4 regions of the Modestobacter sp. SYSU DS0290 genome follow, and region 2 is predicted to be linked to each of the others. Evidence: riboswitches for the same ligand, from Rfam matches in the RefSeq annotation. Region 2 holds a riboswitch; each other region holds the start of a gene.
The links. A riboswitch is a leader RNA that binds a small molecule or an ion and turns the genes downstream of it on or off. The one in region 2 is predicted to bind thiamine pyrophosphate.

Region 1 (4,201 bases), on a different contig from region 2:
CGACGGCGTCGTCCGGGGAGACCAGCGGGCACTCCTCGTCGTCGACGACCAGCACGGCGTCGGCCAGGGTGCGGAGGAACTCCGGGTCGTGGCTGGCGAACACCACCGTGGCGCCGGCGGCGACGTCGTCGCGCAGCCGGGCGGCCAGCTGCCGGCGCATCCCGGTGTCCAGCCGGCGCTCGGGCTCGTCGAGCACCAGCAGCCGGGCCGGGCGCACCAGCGCCGCGGCCAGCGCGAGCCGCCGCCGCTGCCCGGAGGAGACCGCCGAGGGCAGCGCCTCGGCCCGCCCGGCCAGCCCAAACGCCTCGACCTCCCGGGCGACGACGTCCTCAGGGTCGGCCACGCCGTGCCCGCGGGCGGTCAGCAGCAGGTGTTCCACCCCGGTGAGCGCCGGGAAGAAGGCGTCCTCGTCCAGCACGGTGGCCACCTCGGCGCGGAAGGCCGCCGAGCGCTCGTCGACCGGTTCCCCGGCGTAGCGCACCGTGCCGCCCAGCGGCGGGAGCAGCCCGACCAGGGTCTGCAGCACGGTCGACTTGCCCGCGCCGTTCGGCCCCACCAGCCCCAGCGCGGTCCCGGGCGGCACCGTGACGCTGACCGGCGCGCAGACCGGCTCGCCCTCCGCGTAGCCGACGAGCAGCTCCTCGGCCGTCAGGAGCCCTGCCACCTCAGGCACCGCTCCACGCGGCGTCGAAGAAGCCGACCTCCAGCTCCATGGCCCGGCGGTGGGCGGCCCGCACCGCGGTGAGCCGGTCCTCGGACGCGTCGGCGCACAGCCGGTCGAGCAGCCGCTCCAGGGTGGCGGCCAGCTCCTCGAACTGCGGGGCGGCGTAGGTGTCCACCCACTCCCGGTAGGGCCCGTGCGCCCGGTCGGCCAGCTGCTGGCCGAGGTGGGCGTACAGCCGCATGCACGGGGTCATCGCCGCGCAGGTCAGCGCCGGGTCCCCCCGCCCGGCGGCATCGAGGAGGAACTCCGTGTAGGCCGACGTCGCCGGTAGCGGCTGCACGTCGGCGAGGTCGATCCCCCACTGCTGCGCGTAACCGCCGTGCAGCCGCAGCTCCTCCTGCACCCCGGCCCGCAGGTCGGCGAGCACCGCGGTCACCCCGGGGTCACCGCTGCTCTCCGCACCCAGCCGGTAGGCGCGGGCGAAGGCGTCGAGGAAGAAGGCGTCCTGGGCCACGTACCCGGCGAACCGCTCCCGGGGCAGCGTGCCGTCGGCGATGCCCTGCACGAACGGGTGCGCCAGCGCAGCCGCGGCCAGATCGGCGTCGGCGGCCCACAGCTCCGCGGCGACGCTCACGCCGCGGCCCCCGCCGCCTCCATCGCCATGTCCCAGAAGGCGATCTCCGCGGTGACCACCTCGGCGAACACCGCCTCCGCGTCGGCGGCGGCCGCCGGGAACGCGTCGGCGGCCGCGGCGAGCCCGGCCACGTACCCGGCGAAGCCCGGCGCGGTCCAGTGCTCGACGAACTCCCGGTACTGCGGTGCGCCGGGGAGCGCGCCGGACCAGGCGTCGAGGTAGGTGCGCTCGATCGTCCACAGCGCGGTGAGGCCGGTCGGGACGTCGGCGCCGTCGAGCCGGGCCAGCAGCTCGGCGTAGGCGGTGGTGGCCGACCGTGTCGGCGCCTCCAGGTCCAGGCCGCGGGCTCCGGCCAGCTGCTCGAACCAGGCCAGCTCCTCGACCAGCGCGACCAGGCCCCCGGCCAGCACCGCCTGCGCCGGGCGGGGCGCGCGGGCCAGCAACCGGGCCTGGAAGCGCAGCAGGTCGGCCACGAACCGGGCGTCCTGCACCAGCCAGGTGTCGAAGGCCGCGACCGGCACGGTCCCCTCGCGCACCCCGGTCAGGAACGGGTGCGCGGTGGCAGCCCGCCAGGCGATGGGGGAACGGGACAGCAGCTCGTCGACCGGCACGGGCGGGACTCTAGCCAGACCGGCCCCCGGCAGCCGAGTTCCGGACGGCGGGGTTCCCCGGCGGCGGGTCCGCGCGCCCCGGTGGCCTAGGGTGACGGGCGTCATGGCCGATGCCATGTGCGGGAGCTCGGGCGGAACCGGGCTGAGAGGGCGGCTGAGCGCCGCCGACCGCTGGAACCTGACCGGGTAATGCCGGCGTAGGGAGCGACACCTGATGAGCACCCCCACCCACCCGTCCCCCGTGGCCGGGGACGCCCCCCTCACCCTCACCGAGGCGCCCCCGCGCACCCTCGGCCTGCGCGACTCGCTGGGCCTGTGGGGCAACCTCGGGATCAGCCTGCTGCTGCCGGTCGCCGCGGTCTACGTGGTCCTGCCCGGTCGCTCGCTCGCGGTCACGATCGGCGCCATCGTCGTCGGCGCCGTCATCGGCGCGGCCCTGCTCGGCGCCACCGCCGCGGCCGGCGCCCGCGAGCAGGTGCCGGCCATGGTGCTGCTGCGCGGCCTGCTCGGCCGGCGCAGCTCCTACCTGCCCACCGCGCTGAACCTCGTGCAGTGCATCGGCTGGGCCACCTTCGAGATCGTGATCATCGCCGAGGCCGCCTCCCGGGTGCTCGACGCCCCGCGCTGGCCCTTCGTCCTCGGCGCCGGCGTGCTGGCCACCGCCATGGCGCTGCGGCCGCTGGGCGTCGTCCGGGTGCTCGCCCGCTACGCGGTGTGGGCGGCGCTCGCCGCGCTGGTCTACCTCTACGTGCAGGTGCTCCGCGAGCCGCTCCCCGAGCTCACCGAGGGCAGCGCCACCTCGTTCTGGACGGCGGCCGACATCGTCATCGCCCTGCCGGTCTCCTGGATCCCGCTGGCTGCCGACTACAGCCGGCACGTGCGCAGCAGCCGGGCCGCCGGCGTCGGCGCGAGCGTGGGGTACGGCATCGCCACCGTCGTGATGTTCACCCTCGGCGTGCTCGCGCTGGCCGCCTACGGCAGCGCCGGCCTGGACGTCGTCGACGCCCTGCTGGCCGTGCCGCTGGGCGCGCTGGCGGTGCTGCTGCTGGTCGTCGTCGAGCTGGACGAGGCGTTCGCGAACCTGTACTCGACGGCGGTCTCCGCGCAGAACGTCGTCGCCCGGGCCGACCGGCGGGTGCTCGTCCTGGTCGTCGGCGCGGTGGCCACCGTGCTGGCGCTGACCTTCGACATCGCCGCCTACGAGCCGTTCCTCTTCCTGATCGGCGCGGTGTTCGTGCCGCTGGCCGGGGTGTTCCTGGTGGCCTACTGGCTGCTCCCCCGCGGGGCCTGGGACACCTCCGACACGGCACCCGCCCGCCTGGAGCTGCTGCTGCCGTGGGTGGCGGGCTTCATCGCCTACCAGCTCACCCTGCCCACGTACTTCGCCGGCCCGGGAGCGAGCTGGACGGCGTGGTGGACCGCGCGGCAGACCGACCTGGGCATCGACCCGGCCAACGGCTGGTCGGCGTCGCTGGTCAGCCTGGCGGTGGCCGTGCTCCTCACCCTGGTCGTGCGGGCCCCGGCGCTGCTGCGGGGGCGCCGGTCGTGACCCTGGGCCGGCTGCACGTGCTCACCGACGCCCGCGGCGGGCCGGCGGCGCTGGCCGCGGTCGAGGCCGCCGTCGCCGCCGGGGCGCCGGTCGTGCAGGTCCGCGCCAAGGGCGGCACCGACCGGGAGCTGTACGAGTTCGCCCGCGCCGTCGTGGCGGTCTGCGCCCCAGCCGGGGCGACCTGCCTGGTCAACGACCGGGTGGACGTCGCCCTGGCGGTCGGCGCCGACGGGACCCACCTGGGCGCCGGTGACCTGCCGCTGGCCGCCGCCCGCCGGGTCGCCGGCCCCGGGCACCTGCTCGGCGGCACCTGCCGCGACCCGGACCTCGCCCGCCGGCTGGTCGCCGAGGGCGCCGACTACCTCGGCGTCGGCCCCGCCTGGCCGACGACGACCAAGACCGGGCTGCCCGACGCGCTCGGCCCGGCCGGCATCGCCGAGGTCGCCGCCGCCGTCGACGTCCCGGTGGTCGCCATCGGCGGGGTCACCGCCGCGCGGGTGCCGGAGCTGCTGGCCGCCGGCGCCGCCGGGGTCGCCGTCGTGGGCGCGGTCTCCGCCGCCGCCGACCCGGCCGCCGCCACCCGGGAGTTGCTGCGGCAGCTCGGGGGCGCGCCGTGAGCCTCGACGTCGTCGTCGCCGGGGGCGGGCTCATCGGCCTGTCGGTGGCCTGGCGGTCCGCGCAGCGCGGGCTGTCGGTCACCGTCGTGGACGACGCACCCGGCGCGGGGGCCTCCGCCGCGGCCG
Region 2 (4,201 bases):
GTGCAGCCGCAGCGCGCCCGGGATGTCGGGGTCGTCGACGAGCAGCACCTGCCCGGGCTGGACCGAGGCCACGTCCACCGGCCGGACCAGTGCCACGTCGCCGGGCTGCACGCCCGGTGCCATGGAGCCGGAGAGCACCACGGTGGACTGCCAGCCGGCCACGGCCGGCGCCACCGAGACGAGGACGAGCAGCACCAGGGTGCCCAGCACGGTGCGCGCCAGGACCGTGCCGGCGAGCGCCGTGCGGCTCTGCCGCCAGGTGGCGGTCACCGGCGTGACATCCGGGGAGGCACTCATCGGGACTGGGCCTCCCAGACGAAGGTCACCGTCGCCGACCCGCCCTGCACCCTGCCCGGGCTGTTGACCGGGAGGGTGTAGGTGATCTCGTAGGTCCGCTGGTCGCCGGCCGGGTCGCCCGACGTCGTCCAGTCGCCCCGGCCGTCGGCCCACCGGTCCGCGGGGAAGGCGGCCAGCGTTCCGTCGTACACCGACGCGTTCGAGCGGAAGCCCGCGCAGTCGGCGTACCCGCCGCCGGTGCCGATCCGGACCGTGAGCCTCAGGGCGTCGGCCAGGCCGTTGGAGTCCGAACGTCCGGTGACGTACATGCGGACGCTCGCCGGCACGGTGCCGGTGGAGGTCACCGTGATGCACCGGGTGCCGGTGCCTCCTCGCTTCAGGTCCGGGATCGTGAACATGGTGCCGCCGGCGTCGTCGGACAGGACCACTGTCCCGGTGCTCACGGTGGGCAGCGCGAGGGCGCCGGTGGTGACGGTGAACCCCGCGTAGGCCGACTGCCACACCAGGGCGGTGGCGAGCACCAGCGCACCGGCCGCGGACATGACCGCCCCCCGTCGCGTCGCGCGACGGCTGGGACGGCGGGGCGTCACCTTCGTCATGCCTGGCTCTCCGGGGCTCCGGGAGGACGGCCGCTCCGGTCACCCCCTGCGGGCCCGAGGCTAGGACCGGGGCGACCGGCGCCGGAAGACCACCCGTCACGGTGCCACTCCACTGGGTGACTGGTCGGGCGGCCATCGGGGCGGCCTGGTGACGCGGTGTCGGCCAGGCCGCCGACTCCACCCCTGCTCAGCCCGGCGCCGCCGGCAGCCGCATCGGCAGGTGCAGGATGCCGTCCTCGTCGTAGTCCGGACCCGACCGGCGGAAGCCGAAGCGCTCGTACCAGCTCTCCAGGTACGCCTGGGCGCCGATGTCGATCGTGCGACCGTCGCACAGCTCGATGCCGCGGCGGATCAGGTCGGCCGACAGCCCGCGGCCACGCGCGCCCACGGCAGTGGCCACCCGGCCGATGGCGCGGTCCTCACCGTTGTGCAGCACCCGGATCGTGGCCAGCACCGTGCCGTCGTCGGCGGCGAACCAGAGGTGCTCGGTGGTCGGCTCGGTGTCGCGGCCGTCGAGCTCCGGATAGGGGCAGGCCTGCTCGACGACGAAGACGTCGACCCGCAGCCGGAGGATCCCGTAGAGCTCGGCCGGTGTCAGCTCGGCGAACGGTGCCTGACGCAGGCGGGGTGTGGCGGTCACCGACCCATGGTCGCAAGCCGCTCCCCGCCGGGTGGCCGCGGTGCGGTGTTAGCGTCGCTGTCCTGACACGGGGTGTCCCGCCGGGACTGAGAACACACCCGTCGAACCTGCTCCAGTTCGCACTGGCGAAGGGATGTCACGCGTGGACGCCAGTTCCCTGCGCACCGCCCGCGAGGCGCTGCGCGACACCGCACCCCTGGTGCACTGCCTCACCAACACCGTGGTCCAGGCGATCACCGCCAACGCGCTGCTCGCCGTGGGCGCGGCCCCGGCGATGGTCGACGACCCGGCCGAGGCCGGCGAGTTCGCCGCCGTCGCCTCCGCGGTGCTGGTCAACGTCGGCACCGTCTCCCAGCGCACGGCCGACGCGATGCGCCTGGCCGCCCGGGCCGCGGGCGAGGCGGGCACTCCGTGGGTGCTCGACCCGGTCGCCGTCGGCGGACTCGGGTTCCGCACCGCGCTCGCCGCCGACCTGGTGGAGCTGCGACCCACCGTGGTCCGCGGCAACGCCTCCGAGGTGCTCGCCCTGGCCGGGGCCGGCGCGGGTGGCCGTGGGGTGGACAGCACCGCCGACCCGGACGACGCGGTGGAGGTCGCCGCGACGCTGGCCCGGCGCACCGGCGGCGTGGTCGCGGTCAGCGGGCCGGTGGACGTCGTCACCGACGGCGAGCGGACGCTGCGCGTCGGCGGTGGTTCGGCACTGCTCACCCGGACGACCGGCGCCGGCTGCGCCCTGGGGGCGCTCACCGCCGCCTACGTCGCCGCCACCGGCGACCCGCTGCTGGGCACCGTCGCCGCCCACGCGCACGTGGCGCTGGCCGCCGAGGTCGCCGCCGACCTCGCCGACGGGCCGGGCACCTTCGCCCCGCAGTGGCTGGACGCCCTCGACGCCATCGACGGCGAGGCGCTCAGCCGCGCCGACGTCCGCACCGCCTGATGCGGCGGGCGTTCGACCCCACCCTCTACCTGGTCACCGACACGCTGCTCTGCGCGCCGCGGTCGGTGCCGGAGGTGGTGGCGGCCGCGGTCGCCGGCGGGGTGACCGCGGTGCAGGTGCGGGACAAGACCGCGAGCCGGCGCGACCTGCTGGCGCTCACCCGCGCGGTGCAGCAGGTCCTCCCGCCGGAGGTGGCGCTGGTGGTCAACGACGCCGTCGACGTGGCGCTGATCGCCGGCGCCGACGGGGTGCACGTCGGGCAGGACGACCTGCCGGCCACCGAGGTGCGGGCGTTGCTCGGCCCGGACGCCGTCCTCGGTGTCTCCGTGGGGGACGACGCCGACCTCACGGAGGTGCTCGCGCTGCCGCGGGGGACCGTGGACCTGGTCGGGCTGAGCCCGGTGTGGGCCACCCCGACCAAGCCCGACGCCGGCACCGGGCTCGGGCTGGCCGGCACCCGCGCACTCGCCGCCCGGGCGCACGCCGGCGGGGTGGCCGCCGTCGCGATCGGTGGCATCTCCGCCGCGAACGCCGCCCAGGTCGCCGCCACCGGGGTCGACGGGGTCTGTGTCGTCTCCGAGATCTGCGCCGCCGCCGACCCCGCGGCCGCCGCCCACGCACTGCGCACCACCCTGACCCGGGAGCTGATCGACCGATGACCGCCGCCGTCGCCCTCACCGTCGCCGGCTCCGACCCCAGCGGCGGGGCCGGCATCCAGGCCGATCTGAAGACCTTCAGCGCGCTGGGCACCTACGGCACCGCGGTGCTCACCGCGCTCACCGCGCAGAACACCCGCGGCGTCACCGGCGTGCACGGCGTCCCGGCGGAGTTCGTCGGGGAGCAGCTGCGCACCCTGTTCGCCGACGTGACGGTGCACGCCACCAAGCTCGGCATGCTCGGCACCGCGGAGGTGGTCCGCGAGGTGGCCGCCGCGCTGGCCGAGCGGCCGGGCGGTCCGGTGGTCTGCGACCCGGTGATGGTGGCGACCAGCGGGGACCGGCTGATCTCGGAGGAGGCGGTCGCCGCCGTGCGCACCGACCTGCTGCCGGTCAGCGACCTGATCACCCCGAACGTGCCGGAGGCCGCGGCGCTGCTGGACGTCGCGCCGGCCACCACGGTGGACGAGCTGCCGGAGCAGGCACGGGCGCTGCTGGCGCTGGGCCCGGCCGCGGTGCTACTCAAGGGTGGGCACCTGGGCGGGGACGAGAGCGTCGACGTGCTGGTCACCGCCGACCGCGTGGTCGAGACCCGGCGCCCGCGGGTGGTGACGACGTCGACCCACGGCACCGGCTGCACGCTCTCCTCGGCGCTGGCAGCGCTGGCCGCCCAGGAGCGGCAGGCGGGACGGCCGGTGGACTGGGCGCCCCTGGTCGACCGGGCCCGGGACTACCTGCAGGCCGCGCTGACCGCGGGGGAGACGCTCGGAGTCGGCTCCGGGCACGGCCCGGTGCACCACTTCGCCGGCTGGTGGTGAGCCTGCCGGTGGCGGACCGGGGGACTCAGCCCTCCGCGTCCAGCAGCTGACGCAGCACCCGGGCGGCCAGCTGGTCGCCCCCCTCGGCGCCGCGCAGCAGCTGCTCGATCGCACCGTCGACGTCGCCCTGGTCCAGCAGCAGGACCCCGAGGTCGTGGTGGCAGTGCAGGTCACCGCCGTCGATGCCGGCCCGGTAGGCGGCCGCGGCGGCGACCGGGTGGTCGAACTCCTCGGCGAGCAGGGTGCCCAGCGGG
Region 3 (4,201 bases), on a different contig from region 2:
AGGCGGCCAGGCCGAAGCTGGCCATGGAGAGCAGGAACGCACCCGTCGCCGGCGGCAGCACCAGCACGGCGAGCGACGCGGTGGCCAGGGCCGAGCCGAGGACCAGCGAAGGGCGGCGGCCCCAGCGGTCGGCGAGCGCCCCGGCGCGCAGCAGGCCGACCGCCTGGGCCACCGACCCGGCCAGCAGCCCGGCACCGGCCCAGGCGACCGTCTTGCCGAGCTCCTCGGTCACGTACAGCGGCACCAGCGAGTTGCGCACCCCGAACAGCACCCAGCCCACGCCGAGGTTGGCCACCAGCGCGGCCAGGTAGGCCCGCGAGCGCAGCGCCGCCCGGAGGCCTCCGCTGGGCGCCTCCACGCCGGGGGCGGCCGCCGTGTCGGCTCCGCCGCCCTGGTCGACGCCGGAGGCCACCGGCGCGGCCGGCACCTCGACTGCCGGTCGCGTGGGGGTCCGCAGCAGGACCAGCGCGACCGCCCCGGCGACCAGCAGGAAGCCGGCGTAGACGAAGAACGGCAGCCGTGGGGAGACCTCGGCGAGGAAGCCGCCGGCGCCCGGACCGGCGATGCCGCCGAGGATGAAGCCGCCCTGGTAGGTGGCCGCGGCCCGGCCGCGCTGGGCGGGCGGGGCGGTGCGCAGCAGCAGCGACAGCGCGGCCACGGTGAACATCGCGCTGCCCACCCCGCCGGCCGCGCGCAGCGCGACGAACACCGGGTAGCTGCCGGCGAGCCCGGCCGCGCCGGTGGTGACCGCGACGATCAGCAGCCCGGCCGCCAGCACCACCCGCTCGCCGATCCGCTCGACCAGCGAGCCACCGGCGAACGCGGAGACGAACCGGAAGAAGGCGAACGCGCTGATCGCGAAGCCGACCGCCGTCGTCCCCACCCCGTAGGACCGGGCGAACAGCGGGATCGCCGGCGCGACCACGCCGAAGCCCAGCGCGACGACGAAGGCGACGATGGCGAGGACGCCGACCTCGCGGGGCAGTGCGGTCTCCCCGCGGTGGCGTCGCACGAGGAGCGATCCTGACACGGCCCCCCGACCGTTATGGCGTGAGCACCAGCCGGCCGGCGACGTCGCCGGCGCGCAGCCGCTCCAGCGCGTCGTTGACCTGGCTCAACGGCAGCGTGCCGGCCACCGGGGGAGCGAGCTGGCCGGCCGCGGCCAGGGCCACCGCCTGCTCCAGTTCGGCCAGGGTGTTGCCCACGCTGGAGAGCACCCGCTGCTCGGCCACGACCATCGCCAGCGGGCTCACGGTGAGGGAGTCGGCGCTGTAGCCGACCAGGACCAGCCGGCCGCGCCGGCCCAGCACCGCGGTGGACAGCTCCAGCGTGGCGGTCACGCCGGCCAGCTCCACGACGACGTCGGCGCCCTGGCCCCCGGAGAGCCGGGTCACGGTGTCGGCCAGGTCGGCGGGGGAGACCGCTGCCGTCGCCCCGGCCGCGCGGGCGGCGGCGCGGCGGGCGTCGTCCCGGCTGACCGCGACGACGGTGGCGCCCCGGCGCCGGGCCTCCTGCACCGCGGCCAGCCCCACTCCACCGCTGCCCATGACCACCAGCAGATCGCCCGGCTCGACGGCGGCCTCGGTCAGCGCGTGCACCGCGGTCGTGCCGGCGCAGCACAGCGGCGCGGCCGCCGCGAACGACAGCTCGTCGGGCAGCCGCACCAGGCAGTGCGCCGGGACGACGAGCTGCTCGGCGAAGGCGCCGTCGGCGGCGAAGGCGAGCACGCCCCGGGGTGCCAGGCAGAGGTTCTGCCGGCCGCGCAGGCACCAGCGGCACGCGCCGCAGAAGAGGTAGTAGTAGACGGCCACCCGGTCGCCCGGGGCCCACCCGGTGACCGCGGAGCCGACCGCCTCGACCGTGCCGGCGGCCTCGTGGCCCAGCGTCATCGGGGTCTTCGCCGGCGCGTACAGCCCGTCGGTGAAGTGCAGTTCGGTGCCGCAGACCCCGGCGGCGCCGATGCGCACGCGCACCTCGTCCGGGCCGGGCTCGGGCACCGGGACGTCGTCCAGGGCCAGTGGCTGGTGTGCCGCGTGGAAACGGGCAGCGAGCATCGGGCAGCTCCCTCCGCCGGTACGAACCGGATCAGGTTGGACGGTCGGCGGGGATCGTCCGCCGTCTCAGCCCGCGCCCGGGCTCCCGTGTGCAGCGCAGAACCTACCCGGCGTGCCCGAAGGGCTCGACGCGGCGCAGGAACGAGCGGATCGCCAGGTGGTGCGAGAGCGGCTCGCGGTGGTCGTCGCACGCCGTCCAGACCTTCTCCCGGTCCGGCGTGTGCAGCTTCGGGTTGTTCCAGACCAGCCGCCAGCGGGCGGGGTGGGTGCAGCCCTTGCCCGAGCAGATCACCGGGGTCGTCGCTTCGGTCACCCGCGCAGTCTGCCGGGCGCCCCTGCCGCCGAACGTGGTGGCCGGACTCCCTGCCGATGACCCGGAGTGTCCGCTCGCGGTGCGGTCGGGCTCGGCACTGGACGCGCTGGCGACCGATGAGCTGCACGGGTCGTGCATCGGGCACTGCTGACCTGAGCCGACGAGCTGGCCTGCCCGGCGCACGGTTCCGTTCCACCGGGCCGGGGTATCCGCACGCCCATGACTGAGACCAAGCCGCTCGCCCTGGTCACCGGTGCCTCCAGCGGCATCGGGCTGGAGCTCGCCAAGCAGTTCGCCCAGCACGGCTACGACGTCGTGGTGAACGCCGAGGACCACACCATCGACACCGCTGCGGCGAAGGTGCGCGCCGAGGGCACCGAGGTGATCCCCGTCCAGGCGGACCTCCGCACCCCGGAGGGCATCGAGCAGCTGTGGACCCGGGTCCAGGGCCTCGGGCGGCCGCTGCACGCCGCCGCGCTCAACGCCGGCGTCGGTCGCGGCGGCGCCTTCGTCGACACCGACTGGGCCGACGACCTCGAGGTCATGCAGCTCAACGTCGTCTCCACCGCCGCCCTGCTGAAGCTGGTGCTGGTGGAGATGACCGGCCGCAACGAGGGCCGGGTGTTGGTGACCTCCTCGATCGCCGCCACCATGCCCGGGGCCTACCAGCCGGTGTACAACGCCTCGAAGTCCTTCGTCCAGTCGCTGACCGAGGCCGTGCAGCAGGAGCTCAAGGACTCCGCCGTCACCATCACCTCGCTGATGCCCGGCCCGACGGACACCGACTTCTTCCGGCGGGCCGACCTGGAGGACACCGCCATGGGCAAGGGCCCCAAGGACGGCGCCGCCGAGGTCGCCGAGCAGGGCTTCGAGGCGATGATGAAGGGCGAGAAGCAGGTCGTCGCCGCCTCGCTGATGACCAAGGCGCAGGGCGCGATGAACAAGGTCCTGCCGGATGCCTTCAAGACCTCCGCGCACGAGGCGATGGCCAAGCCGCGCGACTGACCTCCCGCCCGACCGCTCCGCACGGCGCCCCTCCCGGTCCGCCGGGACGGGCGTCGTCCGGTCCGGGCTTCCGCTGAGCGGAGGCCGACGCAGCGCCGGCACGGGGGTGGGCTGGCACAGTGAGTGCATGGACGACGTCGTCATCTGTTCCCCGGTGCGCACGCCCGTCGGCCGCATGGGCGGCGTCTTCGCCGGCCTGAGCGCCAACCAGCTCGCCGCCACCGCGCTGCGGGCCATCGCCGAGCGGACCGGCTTGGCCGAGGGCGAGGTCGACGACGTCGTGCTCGGCCACTGCAACCCCAGCGGTGAGAACCCCGCCATCGGCCGCATCGCCGCGCTCGACGCGGGGCTGGGGGTCCAGGTGCCGGGGCTGCAGATCGACCGGCGCTGCGGGTCCGGGCTGCAGGCGGTCATCTACGCGGCCATGCAGGTGGCCTCCGGCGCCGGGAAGGTGGTGATCGCCGGCGGCGTGGAGTCGATGAGCAACGTCGAGCACTACGCACTCGGGCTGCGCACCGGCGCCAAGGGTGACGGCGTGATGCTGCACGACCGCCTCGCCCGCGCCCGCGAGACCGCCGGCGGCGTCGACCACCCGGTGCCCGGTGGCATGCTGGAGACCGCGGAGAACGTGCGCCGCGAGCACGGCATCGACCGGCTGGAGCAGGACGCCTGGGCACTCCGCTCGCAGCAGGCGGCGGGCGCCGCGATCCGCGAGGGCCGGTTCGAGGACGAGATCATCGGCGTCGAGGTGCCGGGCACGCGCAAGACCCCCGCCCGCGTCGTCCTCGACGACGAGCACCCCCGGCCGGACACCACCATGGAGGACCTG
Region 4 (4,201 bases), 130 kb from region 2:
CTGCGCGAGCCGTTGGACGGGGCCGCGCCCCCGCTGGTTCCGCCCACCTCCGGCCCTCGGGGCGGCCTGGCCCGTCGGACCGTCGGCCACCGGCTCGTCCGCTACCGGTGCAGGGACGGTCAGGAGTGCGTCGGCTCCCCTGGTGCCACCGTCTGCGCCAGCTCGGTCACCGGCAGGTACACCCGCCCGCCCTCGTCGCGGAACTGGGCGGACTTCTCCGCCATCCCGGCCCGCAGCGCCTCCGCGTCGTCCAGCCCCTTCCGGGCGGCGTAGGCGCGCACGTCCTGGCTGATCCGCATCGAGCAGAAGTGCGGTCCGCACATCGAGCAGAAGTGCGCCGTCTTCGCCGCCGGCGCCGGCAGCGTCTCGTCGTGCATCTCCCGGGCCGTGGTCGGGTCGAGCGAGAGGTTGAACTGGTCCTCCCAGCGGAACTCGAACCGGGCATCGGACAGTGCGTCGTCCCAGGCCTGGGCACCGGGGTGCCCCTTGGCCAGGTCTGCGGCGTGCGCGGCGATCTTGTAGGTGATGACGCCGTCCTTGACGTCGTCCCGGTCCGGCAGGCCGAGGTGCTCCTTGGGCGTGACGTAGCAGAGCATCGCCGTCCCGTACCAGCCGATCATCGCCGCGCCGATCGCGCTGGTGATGTGGTCGTAGCCGGGCGCGACATCGGTGGTCAGCGGGCCCAGGGTGTAGAACGGCGCCTCGTCGCAGACCTCCAGCTGGAGGTCCATGTTCTCCTTGATCTTGTGCATCGGGACGTGCCCCGGCCCCTCGACCATCACCTGCACGTCGTGCTCCCAGGCGATCTTCGTGAGCTCGCCGAGCGTGCGCAGCTCGCTGAACTGGGCCTCGTCGTTGGCGTCGGCGATGCAGCCGGGGCGCAGCCCGTCGCCGAGGGAGAACGTCACGTCGTAGGCGGCCATCAGCTCGCACATCTCGCGGAAGTGCGTGTAGAGGAAGTTCTCCTCGTGGTGCGCCAGGCACCACGCCGCCATGATCGACCCGCCGCGGGACACGATCCCGGTCTTGCGCCCGGCGGCCAGCGGCACGTACCGCAGCAGCACCCCGGCGTGCACGGTCACGTAGTCGACGCCCTGCTCGAACTGCTCGACCAGGGTGTCCCGGTAGATCTCCCAGGACAGGTCCTCGGCCTTGCCGTTCACCTTCTCCAGCGCCTGGTAGATCGGCACCGTCCCGATCGGGACGGCGCTGTTGCGGATGATCCACTCGCGGGTGGTGTGGATGTTCCGGCCGGTGGAGAGGTCCATGACCGTGTCCGCGCCCCACCGGGTCGCCCAGGTCATCTTCGCGACCTCCTCCTCGATGGAGGAGGCGACCGCGCTGTTGCCGATGTTGGCGTTGATCTTGACCAGGAGGTTGCGGCCGATCGCCATCGGCTCGGACTCCGGGTGGTTCACGTTGGCCGGCAGGACGGCGCGGCCGCGCGCGATCTCGCTGCGGACGTGCTCGACGGGGACGCCCTCGCGCAGCGCCACGAACTCCATCTCGGCGGTCACCTCGCCCCGGCGGGCGTACGCCAGCTGGGTCACCGTGCGTCCGGGCAGCGCTCGCCGCGGCTGGTGGGCCGTGGCGAAGACGCTGTCCAGGTCGCGCCCGTCGTCGGCGCGGCGGCCGTCGTCCACCGGCTGCACGGGGCGGCCGGTGTACGCCTCGGTGTCACCGCGCTCGCCGATCCAGGTCGCGCGCAGCCGGGGCAGGCCCCGGCGGACGTCGGTCACGACGGCGGGGTCCGTGTACGGCCCGGAGGTGTCGTAGAGGACGACGCTGTCGCCGGTGGTGAGCTGGACCTCCCGCATCGGCACCCGCAGATCCGGGCGACTGCCGGCGAGGTACGTCTTGCGGGAGCCGGGGAACGCGCCGTTCTCGGCCTCGGACGGGCTGGGGGCAGCAGTCATCAGGGGTTCCTCCCTACGCCGGTGCGAACCGGATCAGGTACGAACGGTCAGCGGCCGGTCCTGCCGCCCTCTCAGCCTCGGTTCGTGAGGCTCCCGCGGGTCGTGGTCACCCTAGGGCCGCGCTGCTGCCCAGCACCAGCAGCAGTGCGGCTCAGTCGGTGAAGCAGGCGGTCAGCGCAGCCACCATCAGCGGGACGTCGCGGGCGCTGGCCAGCTCCCGCGCCGAGTGCATGGCGAGCATCGGGGCGCCGACGTCCACCGTGGGGATGCCCAGCCGGGTCGCGGTCAGCGGGCCGATCGTCGAGCCGCACGGCAGGTCGGCCCGGGAGACGAAGTGCTGCACCGGCACCCCGGCCCCGGCGCACCGCTCGGCGAACCACCCGCTGGAGGCTGCATCGGTGGCGTAGGCCTGGTTGGCGTTCAGCTTCAGCACCGGGCCACCGCCGAGCACGGGGGCGTGCGCCGGCTCGTGCCGGTCGGACCGGGTCGGGTGCACCGCGTGCGCCATGTCCGCCGACACCAGCCGCGACCGGGCCAGCGCCCGGGGCAGCGCCTGGACGTCGCCGCCGTCGGTGAGGGCCACCAGCCGGGTCACGACGTCCTCCAGGAAGCTGCCGCGTGCCCCGGACATCGAGCCGCTGCCGACCTCCTCGTGGTCGTTGGCGACGAACAGCTGGGTGCGCGGGCCGCCGGTCGCGGCGATCAGCGCCGTCACGCCGGCGTGGCAGCTCGCCTCGTTGTCCAGCCGGGGTGCGGCGATCCAGGTGCCGTCGGCGCCGGTGACCCCGGCCGGCTGGGTGTCGGCGAGCACCAGGTCGTGCCCGACGACGTCGAGCGGGTCGGCGCTGAGCTCGGTGGCGAGCCACTCCAGCAGGTCGGGGTAGTCGAGGTCGTTCGACCAGACCGGCACCAGTTCGCGCTGGGGATCCAGCGTCAGCCCGTCGCGGACGCTGCGGTCGAGGTGGATCGCCAGGGACGGCAGCCGCAGCGGCGCCCCGGGCAGCCGGACCAGCGCCGTCGTCCCTCCGCGCAGCGCGACCCTGCCGGCCACGGTCAGCTCGCGGTCCAGCCAGGTGTGCCACAGCCCGCCGCCGTAGGGCTCGACGCCGACCAGCCGGTAGCCGGCCTGCCGGACGTCGGAGTGCGGGCGCACCTTGAACGTGGGGGAGTCGGTGTGCGCCCCGACCAGCCGCAGCCCGGCCTCGGCGGACGGCGCGCTGCCCACCCGGAAGGCGATCAGGCTGCCGTGCCGGACGACGAAGTGCTCCCCGCCCGGCGCCAACTCCCAGGCGTCGGTCTCGACCAGCTCGGTGAACCCGGCCTCGACCAGGCGGCGGGCCATCTCGGCCACCGCGTGCCCCGGGGAGGGGGAGGCGTCGATGAAGGCGCGCAGGTCGTCGCCGAGGGCGAGGTCGTCGGTCGGGGTCTCCGGCATGCGCCCATCGTGCCCCGGGAGACCGGGGTCGGTGCCGGCGCCCACCCTCGACCAGGTGGACGCCGCGAGCCCGGCCCAGTGCCGGCGGACCTGGGGGGCCACCCGCCTGGCCTGCGTTTCGCCGAGCGGGGGCGGGTAGAGCCACTGCCGTGGCGGACGACGACATCGAGATCCAGGGCCAGGGCGAGCACGAGTACGTGGTGGTGCAGGCCACCGAGGCCGAGGACGTGACCACCTGGTTCAAGCTCACCCCCGAGGTGCTCGACCGGCTGGGCACCGACGACGAGGAGGACGTCGTGCTGCGCACGGTCCGGTTCCTCCGCCGGCACCAGGACGTCGCCGACTTCCCCGACGTCGTCGAGCTGGAGGACGTGATCGCCAGCTACGAGGACTACCTGCCGGCGATGGCCGAGGAGTGACCAGCCGCCGTCCGCGGTGAGATGCTGCGCAGCGTGACGCAGCCCACCGACCCCGCCGCGCTCGCCGACGCCCTCGAGTCGACCGGGTACCTGCCGGACGAGGGCCTGGCGACGGCGGCGTACCTGGCGCTGGTCATGCACCGCCCGCTGTTCCTGGAGGGCGAGGCCGGCGTCGGCAAGACCGCGCTGGCCCGGGCGCTGGCCGAGGTCACCGGCCGCCCGCTGTACCGGCTGCAGTGCTACGAGGGGCTGGAGGCCAGCCACGCCCTCTACGACTGGGACTTCGGCCGGCAGCTGCTGCACCTGCGGGCCGCCGAGGCCGCGCACGCGACCGGTGACACCGAGCAGCTGGAGGCCGGGCTCTACGACCGGCGGTTCCTGCTGGCCCGCCCGCTGCTGCAGGCGCTGGAGGGCTCCCCGTCGGTGCTGCT

Region 1: it holds a riboswitch for thiamine pyrophosphate, as region 2 does, so the genes downstream of both, ACI795_RS05025 (purine-cytosine permease family protein) here and thiM (hydroxyethylthiazole kinase) in region 2, are expected to answer to the same signal.
Region 3: it holds a riboswitch for thiamine pyrophosphate, as region 2 does, so the genes downstream of both, ACI795_RS11015 (alcohol dehydrogenase catalytic domain-containing protein) here and thiM (hydroxyethylthiazole kinase) in region 2, are expected to answer to the same signal.
Region 4: it holds a riboswitch for thiamine pyrophosphate, as region 2 does, so the genes downstream of both, thiC (phosphomethylpyrimidine synthase ThiC) here and thiM (hydroxyethylthiazole kinase) in region 2, are expected to answer to the same signal.

What each region holds. Positions count from the first base shown of each region.
Region 1 is NZ_JBJHAI010000003.1:113,988-118,188, reverse strand. It holds gene ACI795_RS05040 (ABC transporter ATP-binding protein) at 1-664, opposite strand, end outside; gene ACI795_RS05035 (TenA family protein) at 666-1,298, opposite strand; gene ACI795_RS05030 (thiaminase II/PqqC family protein) at 1,295-1,909, opposite strand; TPP riboswitch at 2,019-2,130, shown strand; gene ACI795_RS05025 (purine-cytosine permease family protein) at 2,124-3,458, shown strand; gene thiE (thiamine phosphate synthase) at 3,455-4,075, shown strand; gene thiO (glycine oxidase ThiO) at 4,072-4,201, shown strand, end outside.
Region 2 is NZ_JBJHAI010000005.1:168,939-173,139, forward strand. It holds gene ACI795_RS07240 (LamG-like jellyroll fold domain-containing protein) at 1-270, opposite strand, end outside; gene ACI795_RS07245 (hypothetical protein) at 294-839, opposite strand; gene ACI795_RS07250 (GNAT family N-acetyltransferase) at 1,084-1,536, opposite strand; TPP riboswitch at 1,595-1,687, shown strand; gene thiM (hydroxyethylthiazole kinase) at 1,679-2,473, shown strand; gene thiE (thiamine phosphate synthase) at 2,473-3,132, shown strand; gene thiD (bifunctional hydroxymethylpyrimidine kinase/phosphomethylpyrimidine kinase) at 3,129-3,947, shown strand; gene ACI795_RS07270 (tetratricopeptide repeat protein) at 3,973-4,201, opposite strand, start outside.
Region 3 is NZ_JBJHAI010000010.1:125,841-130,041, reverse strand. It holds gene ACI795_RS11020 (MFS transporter) at 1-1,012, opposite strand, end outside; gene ACI795_RS11015 (alcohol dehydrogenase catalytic domain-containing protein) at 1,044-2,054, opposite strand; TPP riboswitch at 2,045-2,153, opposite strand; gene ACI795_RS11010 (hypothetical protein) at 2,158-2,367, opposite strand; gene ACI795_RS11005 (SDR family NAD(P)-dependent oxidoreductase) at 2,587-3,372, shown strand; gene ACI795_RS11000 (acetyl-CoA C-acetyltransferase) at 3,500-4,201, shown strand, end outside.
Region 4 is NZ_JBJHAI010000005.1:41,362-45,562, reverse strand. It holds gene thiC (phosphomethylpyrimidine synthase ThiC) at 120-1,916, opposite strand; TPP riboswitch at 1,910-2,023, opposite strand; gene ACI795_RS06675 (M18 family aminopeptidase) at 2,068-3,351, opposite strand; gene ACI795_RS06670 (hypothetical protein) at 3,501-3,770, shown strand; gene ACI795_RS06665 (AAA family ATPase) at 3,804-4,201, shown strand, end outside.